2 regions of the Paenibacillus sp. FSL H8-0261 genome follow, and region 2 is predicted to be linked to the other one. Evidence: a T-box and tRNA genes for the amino acid it is inferred to sense, from the RefSeq annotation. Region 2 holds a T-box; the other holds one or more tRNA genes.
What was found. The T-box of region 2 lies ahead of MHI27_RS24970 (arginine--tRNA ligase). A T-box ahead of a tRNA ligase gene usually reads a tRNA of that ligase, here a tRNA-Arg.

Region 1: it encodes a tRNA-Arg, which carries the amino acid that the T-box ahead of MHI27_RS24970 (arginine--tRNA ligase) is inferred to sense. The anticodon was not compared.

The regions. Positions count from the first base shown of each region.
Region 1 is NZ_CP150297.1:5,479,852-5,487,023, reverse strand. Features, by position in the region: rRNA gene MHI27_RS24480 (23S ribosomal RNA) at 1-473, shown strand, start outside; rRNA gene rrf (5S ribosomal RNA) at 621-737, shown strand; gene MHI27_RS24470 (AAA family ATPase) at 871-1,410, shown strand; tRNA gene MHI27_RS24465 (tRNA-Glu) at 1,493-1,567, shown strand; tRNA gene MHI27_RS24460 (tRNA-Val) at 1,656-1,731, shown strand; tRNA gene MHI27_RS24455 (tRNA-Met) at 1,775-1,851, shown strand; tRNA gene MHI27_RS24450 (tRNA-Asp) at 1,878-1,955, shown strand; tRNA gene MHI27_RS24445 (tRNA-Lys) at 1,971-2,043, shown strand; tRNA gene MHI27_RS24440 (tRNA-Gly) at 2,080-2,154, shown strand; tRNA gene MHI27_RS24435 (tRNA-Arg) at 2,165-2,241, shown strand; tRNA gene MHI27_RS24430 (tRNA-Leu) at 2,261-2,339, shown strand; tRNA gene MHI27_RS24425 (tRNA-Lys) at 2,420-2,492, shown strand; gene MHI27_RS24420 (aldo/keto reductase family oxidoreductase) at 2,611-3,531, opposite strand; gene fabV (enoyl-ACP reductase FabV) at 3,749-4,939, opposite strand; gene MHI27_RS24410 (aldo/keto reductase) at 5,204-6,139, opposite strand; gene MHI27_RS24405 (ornithine cyclodeaminase family protein) at 6,324-7,172, shown strand, end outside.
Region 2 is NZ_CP150297.1:5,606,733-5,613,904, reverse strand. Features, by position in the region: gene MHI27_RS24980 (glycoside hydrolase family 3 N-terminal domain-containing protein) at 1-103, shown strand, start outside; gene MHI27_RS24975 (GH36-type glycosyl hydrolase domain-containing protein) at 151-3,495, shown strand; gene MHI27_RS24970 (arginine--tRNA ligase) at 3,550-5,415, opposite strand; T-box leader at 5,456-5,672, opposite strand; gene MHI27_RS24965 (hypothetical protein) at 5,955-6,314, shown strand; gene MHI27_RS24960 (beta strand repeat-containing protein) at 6,329-7,172, shown strand, end outside.

The DNA.
Region 1 (7,172 bases), 130 kb from region 2:
TCGCTCAACGGATAAAAGCTACCCTGGGGATAACAGGCTTATCTCCCCCAAGAGTCCACATCGACGGGGAGGTTTGGCACCTCGATGTCGGCTCATCGCATCCTGGGGCTGAAGTAGGTCCCAAGGGTTGGGCTGTTCGCCCATTAAAGCGGTACGCGAGCTGGGTTCAGAACGTCGTGAGACAGTTCGGTCCCTATCTGTCGTGGGCGCAGGAAATTTGAGAGGAGCTGTCCTTAGTACGAGAGGACCGGGATGGACGTACCGCTGGTGCACCAGTTGTTTCGCCAGAAGCATGGCTGGGTAGCTACGTACGGACGGGATAAGCGCTGAAAGCATCTAAGCGTGAAGCCCCCCTCAAGATGAGATTTCCCAATTAGTAAGACCCCTTGAAGACGACGAGGTAGATAGGTTGGAGGTGGAAGTGCAGTAATGCATGGAGCTGACCAATACTAATCGGTCGAGGGCTTATCCTATACTTAAGACGCAAATTCAATTCGGATTCAGTTTTCAGGCATCAAGTTCTAAACCATATGGTCCTAGTGGCTGTATGTTGATGAATTTTGTTTTCAGCATTTGGCGATGCTGAGACCTGAATAATGCATTTGTACCGCAAATGCCCGTTTGGTGGCGATAGCGGAGGGGTTCCACGCGTACCCATCCCGAACACGACCGTTAAGCCCTCCAGCGCCGATGGTACTTGGACCGAAGGGTCCTGGGAGAGTAGGACGTTGCCAAGCACGAAAGACCACTGTTGAGTAATCGACAGTGGTCTTTTTGTTGTGCCTTGTAGAGTGAATTTGCTTGTAAGGGTTTTTATGATAAAGTGGTTTAATAGAGTAACTAATAGATTATTCATGGGGGATAAAGATCTTGATTATATGGATCAATGGAGCTTTTGGTGCGGGGAAGACAGAAACTGCATATGAATTACATCGCAGACTTCCTGATTCTTTTGTATACGATCCAGAGAATGTAGGGTATTACATAAGAGCAAACATTCCCGATGTGATGACAAAAAGTGACTTTCAGGACTATTATCTTTGGCGTGAAATTAACCATTCTATGTTAAAATACATAGCTAGCGAATATAGGGGAACGATTATCGTACCTATGACCATAGTCAACCCAGAATATTGGATGGACATTGCTGGTAATCTAATAAATGAGGGATTAGAGGTTCATCATTTTACTTTGTGTGCCTCACGAGAGACGCTGCTCAAGAGATTGGGTGGTAGAGGTGAAGGGAATGACTCGTGGGCCGTTCAACAGATCGACAGATGCCTCACAGGGCTTAATAAGGACGTATTCAAAGACCATTTAGACACAAATAACCTGACTACTCTAGGAGTCGTAAAGATGATAGCTAGTAAGCTTGATATCACTTTAACGCCTATTATAGAAGAAAATTGAAAATATATTAATTCAGGTATTGCTATACTTCGAAATACATGATATAATCTTTTTTGTTGTCAAAACATTTTGTTTTCAATACGGCCCGTTGGTCAAGGGGTTAAGACACCTCCCTTTCACGGAGGTAACATGGGTTCGAATCCCATACGGGTCACCAATTTCTTTAAAACGTAATTGTTCTTCTGAAATAAAATGTTGCATTACAGGTTGGATTGTGTTATGATAATTGAGTTGCTTCTTTACATGGAGGCTTAGCTCAGCTGGGAGAGCATCTGCCTTACAAGCAGAGGGTCGGGGGTTCGATCCCCTCAGCCTCCACCATGAAGCTTTCTTATGGTAATGAATAGCTAAATATTTTTAATGACGCGGGGTGGAGCAGCCCGGTAGCTCGTCGGGCTCATAACCCGAAGGCCGCAGGTTCAAATCCTGCCCCCGCAACCAATTTTCATCAAGCAATTATATCTTTTGGAACCGTGGTGTAGTTGGCCTAACATGCCTGCCTGTCACGCAGGAGATCGCGAGTTCGAATCTCGTCGGTTCCGCCATTTTTCTTGCTTCATGAGCCATTAGCTCAGTTGGTAGAGCACCTGACTTTTAATCAGGGTGTCGAAGGTTCGAGTCCTTCATGGCTCACTTCTTAAGTGAGTCGGACACTAATACATATCGTGTGCGGACGTGGCTCAGCGGTAGAGCATCGCCTTGCCAAGGCGAGGGTCGCGGGTTCGATTCCCGTCGTCCGCTCCATATAAATTTTGCGCCCTTAGCTCAGCTGGATAGAGCGTTTGACTACGAATCAAAAGGCCGGGAGTTCGAATCTCTCAGGGCGCGCCATATTTTAACTTCATACTTTGCCGGCGTGGCGGAATGGCAGACGCGCTCGACTCAAAATCGAGAGGGAAACCGTGGAGGTTCGAGTCCTCTCGCCGGTATCAATTAGCAAGCGAAGCTCTTATGCGTTAAGCTAAGGGCTTTTGCTTTTCAAGTATAGTAAGGTAAATCATTATATTGTGGACTCTTAGCTCAGTTGGTAGAGCAGTAGACTCTTAATCTATTTGTCCAGGGTTCGAGCCCCTGAGAGTCCATCCTTAAAAGAAACGGCAGAGATGCCGTTTCTTTTTTTATAAGAGTTATACGGTTTCAATTATAGTCACAAAAAAAGCCACAAAGTACGATATTAGCGTACTTCGTGGCTTTTGATATTTATGGAAGGATATTACCCGCAGCGCGGTAAATTTCATACCATTCTGGTCTGGTGAGTGTAATATCGGATGCTTTGGCAATATCCCGCAATCGCTGCGTATTGGTTGTACCTACAACAGGCTGCATATTTGCCGGATGTCTGAGAATCCAGGCAATGGCAATAGCGGTATTGGTAACCTCTTTTTCAGCTGCCAAACGGTTAATGACCTCGTTCAATTCAGGGAACTTGTCGTTGTCCAAGAATACACCTTCAAAAAAGCCATATTGGAAAGGCGACCATGGCTGAATGGTCATGTCATGAAGACGGCTGTACTCCAAAATCCCGCCATCATGAACAACCGAACCGGAGTTTGTCATATTCACATTAAAGCCGGTATCAATCATACCCGTAAACATAATGCTTAATTGCAGCTGGTTGAACAGCAGTGGTTGCTTTACATTTTTCTTCAGTAGCTCGATTTGTAACGGGTTCTGGTTGCTGACACCAAAATGCTTGACCAATCCCTTGTTCTCCAGAATGTCAAAAGCCTCAGCCACTTCTTCCGGCTCGAACAGCGTGTCAGGACGGTGAAGCAAGAGCACATCGATATAATCGGTCTTCAAGCGTTTTAGGCTACCCTCTACGGATTGTAGGATATGCTCTTTGGAAAAATCAAAATAGCCCTTGCGGATTCCGCATTTGGTTTGGATCAGCATTTTATCACGCATACCAGGATTGTTCTGAAGTACCCCTGCGAATACCTCTTCAGCTTTGCCGTCCGCATAAATGTCGGCATGATCAAAGAAGTCTATTCCGAGCTCCAACGCACTATGTACATGTGTATCAGCCTCTTTTGCAGATAAATCCGCAATCCGCATACAGCCAAGCGAAATTTGGGACACGTCAAGTACACCATTCGCTACACTAATTTTCTTAACCATGAGTGATTCACTCCTTAGAATGTAAGTTAGAACTTGCAGTATTCTATCAAACCATATCACAAAGTGGGAGGCTAAGCCAATATGCCCTACGACGTATAGGTAGGTTGTAAGTAAAGTACAAAAAAGAGGCTGCCACATCAGTAGAATTCACTACTTTTGCAGACAACCTCTTTTTTTATACATCCATAATTAATATATGGAAGTGCTCAGAATCATTTTAGTACATATTCGGAATGTCGACATTAGGATCAATATCTGCTTCGTAGTCTACGCCATCTGTTCTAAAGCCAAACAGATTGAAGAAATCTTGGCGGTAGCCTTCAAGATCTGCCAGCTCACCTGCATTATCAGTTGTCAGCTCGTCCCAACGTTTCATAACCTCTGTCTGAACGTCCTCACGCATTTCCCAGTCGTCAATGCGGATCAAGCAGCTTCCGTCCGCAGTAGCCTTGCCTTCACCGTATAGGTGCTCAGAGAACAAGCGATACATTTGTTCAATACAGTTCTCGTGCAGGCCTTTTTCCTTCATCACTTCATAAAGTGCAGAGATATATAGGGGCACTACAGGAATAGCTGAGCTGGACTGAGTTACGAGCGCCTTATTAACGGATACAAAGGCACGTCCGCCTTTTGATGAAAGAAGGTCATTCATTTGGATCGCAGTCTGTTCCAGATCGTACTTGGCTTGGCCAATTGTTCCGTCCCGATAGATAGGGTGAGTGATTTCAGGCCCGATGTAGGAGTAAGCAACGGTAGTAGCACCATCTGCAAGGACATCAGCTGCTTGAAGCTGATCGATCCACATTCTCCAGTCTTCGCCGCCCATTACAGCGATGGTCTGACGTACTTCCTCTTCATTAGCAGGCTCAATGGTGGTCATGGATACTTCGCCTGTATGGAAGTTCAAGGTTTTATTCGAATAAGCTGTTCCCACTGGTTTAATAACGGAGGAGAAGGTTTCTCCTGTTACCGGATGGGTACGACGAGGTGAAGCGACACTATAAATAACTAAATCGATGGTGCCATATTCAGCTTTAATCAATGCAATGGTCTTCTCTTTAATCGCATCAGAGAAGGCATCGCCAACTATGCTGTGTGATTTAAGTCCAAGCTCTGCTGCTTGTTGTTCAAAGGCAGCGGAGTTGTACCAGCCTGCAGATGCGGTGCGCTGACCTTCCGCAGCCTTATCGAAGAACACACCAATGGTATTGGCGCCAGCACCAAAAGCAGCTGAAATTCTAGAAGCCAGTCCGTATCCGGTAGAGGCACCGATGACAAGTACATTCGCAGGTCCCTCAATTTTCTTTTGCGCTTTTACATATTCAATTTGTTGTTCTATTTGTTTGGCGCATCCCTCTGGATGGGCTGTTGTGCATATAAATCCGCGTGTTTTAGGTTGAATAATCATCAAGGAATTCCCCTTTGTATAAAAATTTAAGTCTACTGATACACAGAGAAAGTATAGCAAACAATATTTACTAATACAAAGAATTTAGGATATTCGATAAGAATCCGCTGCCCTGTATTTTTGTTTGTTGGCTAGCTGCGCTATCGAGTCTTGATCATTTATTAAGGCTTGCGGACTCCAGTGACGCTATTCCTTAGAAAAGGGGCTGCCCCAGTAGCCATTTCATGACTTCAAGGACAACCCCCTTTACATTATAAGGCGCTATTACGCCTTAAAGATTGAATCAATCGCTTTGATCTCATCTGGTGTCAGCTGAACTTTCAGAGTCTGGAGATTCGATACGATCTGTTCCGGACGTTTAGCTCCGGGAATAAGTGCGTCGATGGAAGGTACGGTCAAATACCAGGCTAGCACCACATGTGCGACTTCAACACCTTTGGCATCGGCAATTTGGCGAACCTTGTCCACCTTCTCCAGGTTTTTGGCAAAGGTCGCTCCTTGAAACATTGGGTTGTTCTTTCTATTGTCGCTGAACGTATCGCCTTGCTTATACTTGCCGCCAAGAAGGCCGGACGCGAGTGGGAAGTAAGGAACGAAAGAAATGCCAAGCTCCTGCGTGTAAGGGAGCAGTTCTTTTTCTGCATCACGGTGCAGCAGGTTGTAATGGGATTGGAGAACATCCACATGCCCGTCCTTGTTGGCTTCTCTCAGCTGTTCAATGGAGAAGTTGGAGACCCCGATCGCTTTGATCTTTCCTTCATCCTTCAGCTTCTTAAGCTCGCCAACAGCTTCATCCTTAGGAGTGCTTTCATCAGGGAAATGAATATAGTAAAGATCGATATAATCGGTCTGGAGGCGTTTCAAGCTGTCTTCCACAGACTGTCTTAGAAAAGCTGGAGAGTTGTCGATCGTAACCTTATCGCCAGTAATCTTGTGAGCGCCCTTAGTAGCAATAACCACATTGTCACGGCCGCCTCTTTCTCTCAGCACTTCTCCAATAAGTTCCTCGGATCTACCTGGACCATAGATAAAGGCGGTATCAATGAAATTGATCCCATGGTCAAGAGCGTTGCGAACGATGTCTTTACCAGTCTCATCATTTAAGCCGGGAAATAAATTATGCCCACCAACAGCATTGGCACCCAGTCCGAGAGGGAGTACCTGCAAATTTGTTCTACCTAAAGTTATTTTACTAGACATAATCAATCGTCAGCTCCTTAAAATAGAATATGAACTATATTAAGTATAGCTAATAGCCCGTAGTAAGACAAATTGCTGATTTCCAGCTTTATACATGAATATTTAAAGCGTATAAGTTATGATATAAAGAATAATTTTGCGTTCCCACATTTGTTGCCACAATGAAGTAAAGGAGGTTTGTCTTATGCTAGTTATTAATCAAAATGAAGTGGCTGAGTTATTAGCAATGGAGTCTTGCATCACAGTGATGGAATCCGTTTTGAAGGACTTGTCCGCAGGACAAGCCATACAGAGCTTAAGACAAGTACTCCCGCTGCACCAAGGCAATCTGATTGGCTTAATGCCGGGCTTTTTGCAGAGTGAAGAAGTAGCAGGCGCCAAAATCATCAGTGTGTTTCCAAGCAACCATGGCTCAGGTTTACCTTCCCATCAAGGGCTTGTTACGTTATTCGATTCTTCTACCGGTGTTCTGAAAGCTGTAGTAGATGGACAGAAGATTACCGCAATTCGTACAGCAGCTGTTAGTGCAGTAACCACTCGTTATCTGGCTAGAGAAGATGCAGAGGTGCTTGCCATTCTAGGTACGGGCGAGCAAGCCAAAAGCCATCTGGAAGCGATGCTACTGGTTCGATCGATTCGTGAGGTCAGAGTTTGGAGTAGGACACTTGCAAAGGCAAGAGATTTCCAAGCAGAAATGAGCCGTAAATATGGTGTGGACATCCTTGTGGCTGAGTCTATTCAAGAGGCAGTTAATCCAGCAGATATCATTTGTACCGTAACAGCATCCACAGAGCCTGTGCTCAAAGGGGAATGGCTGAAGCCTGGAGTACATATCAATGCGGTTGGAGCCTGTAGAGCAGCGGATCGTGAGCTGGATTCGGAGACCGTACGGTTAGCTAAGTTATATGTAGACCGATTGGAATCCGCGCATAATGAATCTGGGGATTATTTAATTCCGCTGAACGAAGGCGTGATTACTTCAGGCCATATTATCGGTGAAATCGGTGAACTGATCAGCGGGAATATTGAGGGC
Region 2 (7,172 bases):
TAGCGACTTAAGCTTTAGCAGTGATCCGGGACAATTCAAATTGTTTGTGGGTCCAAATAGCCAAGAGGTTAAAGAACGCGATTTTCGCTTAACATTAGCTTAAGTAGAATATATACGACACAGGCTGTCGTAATAGAGGAGTGCAAGAATATGACTACTAATATGAATTCTAACATCCATTTAAACGCTGGAGACTTATCATTCACTTTTACAAACAGCGGGGACTTGTTCCAAGTTCTCCATGAACGGACAATGATCAATCAATTGCTGCCTAATATCGTGGATGGCTCCTTATCCAACCTATATTTGCGCATTCATAGTAATGGAAGCATTCAAGCTGTTCCTTTGCTGGGCATTCATTCTTCAAGCACTGTACGTAAGGCTGGGAACCGCTTGGTTTGGGAAGGTACTGCGGAAAACATCGAGTATCAGGTTATTTTTACTCCGACGGCTCAAGGCGCTTGGTTCTGGGACGTGAAGCTTAAAGGGCAAGATGCAGATGTGGATCTCGTGTACGGACAAGATGTGGGTATTGCCGATATCGGTGCTGTTCGCAGTAATGAAGCCTATCTGTCACAGTATATTGACCACGCCGTATTCGAGGATCAGTCAAAGGGATATGTAGTATGTTCCAGACAGAATCAACCGCAAGGTGGCAAATTTCCATATCTACAACAGGGTGCAATCACTAAGGCAGCAAGCTTCTCAACAGATGGTTTCCAATTCTTTGGATTGTCTTATAAAGAGACCAATCAACCAGAAAGCCTGAGCCGTGAGCAATTAAGTAATGAAATCTATCAATATGAATTCGCTTATACTGCGCTGCAATCGGAGCGGTTGAAGCTGAGTGGGGAAGCCCAGTTTGTATTTTATGGATTGTTCAAGCAAGATCATCCAGAAGCGATTACCTCGTTAGAATTCACGAAGGATGTTGCTGCGGCTTGGGAAACGGTAAAAGAGTTGCCTTTAGTAGCTGAAGCACCGCTCGAACGTTCTTTCTTGACGAAAGAGCTGGGAGCACCACTAGCTGCAAATTCTCTGACGAGTGAAGAGATAGAAGCCTTGTTCCCGGTTCGCTATCAAGAGGAAAAAGAGGGAGACCAGCTTCTATCTTTCTTCACGGAAAATTATGAGCATGTTGTATTGAAAGAGAAGGAACTTAAGGTAGAGCGTCCTCATGGTCATATTCTAATGAGTGGGGATAATGCCCGACTTAACGATAAGGTAATCACTACGACTTCCTATATGTACGGAATATTTAACTCTCAAATCGTTATTGGCAATACCAATTTCAACAAGCTCATGACCAATGCCAGAAATGCACTTAACATTCCAAAGGCTTCGGGACAAAGAATCTATGTACAGTGGAATGGCGAATATCGCCTCTTGACCATGCCTTCATTGTTCGAGGTTGGTTTCAACTATGCCCGTTGGTATTACAGAACAGATGGCGAATGCTTTATTATTACGAACTACACTACTGCAGATTCTCCGGAGATATTCCTGAATGTGCGTACGGAAAGTGGAAAAGCTTATCGCTATCTAGTCACTAATCAAATCACTATGAACGTTAACGAATACGAGCTTCCATATCAATTCAAACAAGAAGAGGGAACCGTAACCTTCTCGGCTGATAGAAGTGCACTAAGTGCAGGAGAATATCCTGATCTGCAATATAAATTCCAGGTACAGGGGGCGGATTTCACTCTTCAAAATGAAGGTAGACTTGTCTCTCATGCTGACCAGTCAGATGCGCCGCTAGCTATTCTGGAACTGTCGGAGAGCAGTGAATGGACATTGAACATTCAAGGTCTTCTGGATGGTAAGGAGATTCAATCGAGCAGCCGTACAGCTGAAGAGGAGATTTCCGCATACCGCGAGTTCTACAGCGGGGTTATGAATGGCTTCCGTTTGACGTTAGGTGATGGGTCCGAAGGTGAATTGTTTAAGGTAAATGCTCTAGCTTGGTGGTATACACATAATATGCTCGTCCATTATTCAGTCCCTCACGGATTGGAACAATACGGCGGCGCTGCTTGGGGAACCCGTGACGTGTGTCAGGGACCAGTGGAATACTTCATGGCTACGCAAAAATACGATCAGGTTCGTGAAATATTGCTGACCCTGTATGCTCATCAATATGAAGATGATGGTAACTGGCCACAGTGGTTCATGTTTGATAAATATACGAAGATTCAGCAAGAGGAGAGCCATGGAGATATTATTGTATGGCCACTCAAAGTGCTTGGAGACTATTTGGCGGTAACGCAAGACTACAGTATTTTGCAAGCGACTGTGCCTTATACTCGTAAGCATAGCTTTGATTTTACAGAGGAAAAAGCGACGCTGCTGGATCATGCACGGAAGGAAGTTGCTTATATTAAGAATCACTTCCTGCATGACACGCATTTGTCTTCTTACGGTGATGGAGACTGGGATGATACACTCCAACCGGCTAATCCACAGCTGAAGCAGTACATGGTTAGCAGCTGGACAGTGGCGCTTACCTATCAGACATTGAATCAGTTCTCAGAAGTGCTTCATAAAGTTGATCCAGCAGGTTCGGAAGAGCTGAAAGCGATGGTGGAGGGAATCCGTGAGGATTTCAACACACATATGCTTCAATCTGAGGTAATTCCAGGCTTCTTGTATATGGAGGACCCAGAGCAAGTGAAGCTTATGGTACATCCAAGTGATACGGAAACAGGGATCCAATACCGTCTGCTGCCAATGACGCGCAGTATGATCAGTGAGCTGCTTACACCAGAACAAGCCGAAGCTCACTATGAAGTAATCCAAGATAAACTGTTCTGTCCAGATGGCGTTCGTTTGATGAACCGTCCAGCTCAATATGTTGGCGGCGTAAGCACCCATTTCAAACGTGCGGAGCAAGCTTCTAACTTTGGTCGGGAAATTGGACTTCAATATGTACATGCACACATCCGTTATGTAGAAGCTATGGCTAAGCTAGGGAAAACCGATCAGGTCTGGAATGGCCTAGCGGCGATCAATCCGATCGGAATCCGCGACGTGGTGCCAAACGCTGAACTACGTCAGGCTAACTCTTATTTCAGTAGCTCGGATGGTAAATTTAACACACGTTACGAGGCACAGGAGAATTTCGATAAACTGCGTAATGGTGACGTAGCGGTTAAAGGTGGCTGGAGAATCTATTCAAGCGGTCCTGGGATCTACATGAACCAGTTGATCTCGAATGCACTGGGGATCCGTACGGAAGGCGGAGATTTAATCGTCGATCCAATTCTGCCGGAGTCGCTGGACGGAATGCGCTTTAGCTTTGAATATGCAGGCACTAAGGTAGACTTTATTTATCACCTTACGGGCTCTGATAACAGTCGGATTACTGTTAACGGTACAGAAGTGCAAGCCGAAGGTACGCTTAATCGCTACCGTAGTGGTGGTATCCGTATCAAACGTGAGGACTTTGATCGTCTCTGCGTAGAAGCTGGAAATGTGATAGACATCTATAAGTAAGATAATAAAAGAAGGGCAATCTCCGCGATAAGCGTGGAGATTGCCCTTTTTGTACTACATACGGCTCGGTGTCGGTAACCCAAGTACTTCAAGTACATCCCCTAAAGTATCCTTAAATCTCGAAGTGAGCCAGAGGCGAAAGGCGATGGTAGCCCCCGCACCTTTTAAAATCGGACATATAGAATAGAAGTTATTGAAAAGTGTGGCTAAGGTATGCGCGTATGTGCAGAGTATATTCGGCGTCAATTCTATGCTGGCAGAATACAATGTCTCCTGCCAGAGGCTAAGCTGTCTCAGCAAAGCGAGCTCTGCTTTTTCCATTTCGAGTGGAAATTGAAGCTTTGAGGCATCTGTGCTGAATGGGATTGTAGATTTGCTCAAAACACTGCTGGCACGGGCATAGGTGTACATCAGATAAACCCCGGTATTACCGGATATTTCGGTAGCCTGTTTGAAATCAAACACGATTTCCGTTCCCAGGTTAAACCGCAGCAGATAATAACGAATAGCAGCAGCTGCAATAATATGGCTGGAAAGACCCTCTTTGTCGGAGCGCGAATGTTCTATATTCTGTTCCATAAGCTTTACTAAATCGCTCACCTTAACGCCGATTCCTTGGCGCCCGGACATGGCATAAGAAGATTTTCCTTCTGAAATATCTATCCCCAGCTCAGCAGCAGAGGCCGGACTAAGAGAAACAACGCCATAACTTACATGATGGAGCTTCTCAGCCTGCTCGTTATATCCTAGTGCTCCTAAAGCCTGCTTAACCATTTGTTGCGGATATTCCTGTCTATAATCGATCACGTTAATAACACGGTCGGCATGTCCATAAGGCTCATGGGTTCCAGTTAATCCTGTGGTCCATAAACCAGACGAGAATTCACTGTAGGTGAAATCTTTGGATAGTAGACCGAATTTCCAGAGATGATAAGCAATGTCTTTGGCTGTGTACGTCAAAATCCCATTCGAACGCACAAGCACCTTATCCATCTGATGATCCTCTGAATCCGCTCCACTGCTAACCTCTGTCCCTTGCTTTAGCACCCAGCAGCCCGCAAGTTTGCCTTCAGTCTCCTGTACAAAAACTGCCGTTTGCTTCAATAGCTCAGATGCGGCTGTCCAGAATCCCTCTTTTAAAATATTGCTCTCCCACACCAGCAGGTCATAGTGAATACCAAAACGCTTCATTTCCGCTACATGTTCTCTCACAATACGTTCAGCGACTAAGTTGCCCAGCCACGCCTCATTACCATCACCCTGTTCAAGGGCATGCAGCATATCCGTGCGCTTGTGAGTGATCTCTGGATTCCGTGCATATTCTTTGTTCACTTTGGCATATAGATCCCAGCAATAATCACCGAAACGTTGATGTTCCCCTTCTAAAGGTACATTTAATAAACCAACGACTGTATCTGCCAGCTGGTTGCCCAGATCATCCACATAGTTATGGACCTCTACGTTATGTCCGGTTCTTTTCATTATTCTGACCAGCGCATCGCCGATGCAAGCATTTCTCAGATGACCTACATGAGCAGCTTTATTTGGATTGATTGAAGTGTGCTCTATGATGACCTTTTCCCTTGTGTTGTCAGGCAGATTAAAGGAATGTTTAGCCCACACCTGCCAATTCATATACAAATTAATAAATCCAGGAGCAGCTACTTCGACTTTTTGTAAAAGACCCGTGTATCTCTCTTGTAATTTAATTTCTGCTTTTACTAACTCTGCTATGACGAGAGGGGATTTACGCAGGAGTTTGGCTAGCTGCATAGCAATATTGCAGGAATAATCACCATGCTCTAGATTAGCTGGCTGTTCGATCAGAATTGCAACATCGTTTGGGTAGGCAACTTCTAAGGTGTGGAATACTTTTTTTACACTTTGTTCAATGCTGTGTTTGATGATTTGACTTAACATTTTATACCCTCCTTTGAAAATACAAAAAAGCCCTCGTCTCAAAAGAGACGAGGGCTTTAGCGCTCGCGGTACCACTCTCGTTGCTAAACAGATGTTTAGCCACCTTACAGGATAACGGTCTTCAGCCGGGACTTCCTACTTAGGTTCAGAAGTCCATCTCACGGGTGCGCTTCATTAGGTGATCTGTACCGGCTTGCACTTACCCGGCTCGCTGTGGACTAGAACACGTTAACTACTCTCCCGTTCATCGATGCTTGAATAATTTTTATCAGTATAACGAATATTTCGAAAAAAGCAATAGGGTGTTACTCAGTAAAGTCTAGAAGATGCTTGAGTTTTAGATTGTCCGATTAGTAGATTACAAATTCAAAGAATAGAAGGTTGTCTTTTTTTCGAGTGGCAATTCCTTTGCTTAAATGTCCACACATTAACTTTAAATACAGAATATTACTATATAGAGCTATTAATTATGAACCATGTTACTAGTGTTGTAGTTTTTAATCTTTCAAACTGCTGGTGGAAGGGAGGAGTGAATAAAGATGGCTTTATTTTCTACTGGACCTATAGATAATAGTCCAATTCTGGGGATCAGACAGACGCAAATGGTAACGGTAAAAGTAGTTAATCGTGATTCTCTTAATTCTTATAATCTCGTCATTCAAGGCTTCTTACTAAATGGATCAAGAACAATGTATGTGAATGAAATGGTAAGTCTCGCACCTAACCAAGTTCTAACTAGGAACTATTTTGCTGATTTAGACGCATTTGAATTTGAGTTTGTAACATTAGAAGAAGTTGAAGCAGAGATAGGGATCTCAGTCTGGGGAAAACAGGCTTCGGGAGAATTGGTAGATTCTCATCGTATAGTAGCGTGGGAAAAACATACAGCAATAATTTAAAGGAGTGTTGAAAATTGAGTTATTTATCTACCGGGCCGATAGATAATACCATGGTGGGAGGTATACGACCTACTCAACATGTTACGATCAAAATCGATAACCGAAGCGACGTTATTTCTTCTACGGTTCTCGTCCAAGGATATTATATGGATGGGACAAGAACTTTATATGTTAGTGAGCTTGTTAACGTTATGCCTGATCAATTTATAACAAAGGACTATTATGCGGATTTTGATGCGTTTGAATTTATTTTTACGACTTTAAGCCTGGTAGATGATCCTATTCAAATTTCAGTCTGGGGAAAAAATAGTGTAGGTCAAATTGTGACTGCTCACCGACTTGTCCATGCTGAATTACTTGGAGCAACGGTAGGGGCAACTGGTGCTACAGGGGCAGATGGAGCGACAGGGGCAACGGGTGCGGATGGAGCAGATGGAGCGACAGGGGCAACCGGTGCGGATGGAGCAACGGGAGCCGCCGGAGCGACTGGTGCGACAGGGGCAGTCGGAGCAGACGGGGCGACTGGAGCCGACGGAGCGACTGGAGCAACTGGAGCCGACGGAGCGACTGGAGCAACAGGGGCAGACGGAGCGACTGGAGCAACAGGGGCAGACGGAGTGACAGGTGCAACGGGAGCCGATGGAGCGACAGGAGCAACGGGAGCAGATGGAGCGACAGGAGCAACGGGAGCCGATGGAGCGACAGGAGCAACAGGGGCAGACGGAGCGACAGGAGCAACGGGAGCGGACGGAGTGACAGGAGCAACAGGAGCCGACGGAGTGACAGGTGCAACGGGAGCCGATGGAGCGACAGGAGCAACGGGAGCCGATGGAGCGACTGGAGCAACAGGGGCTGACG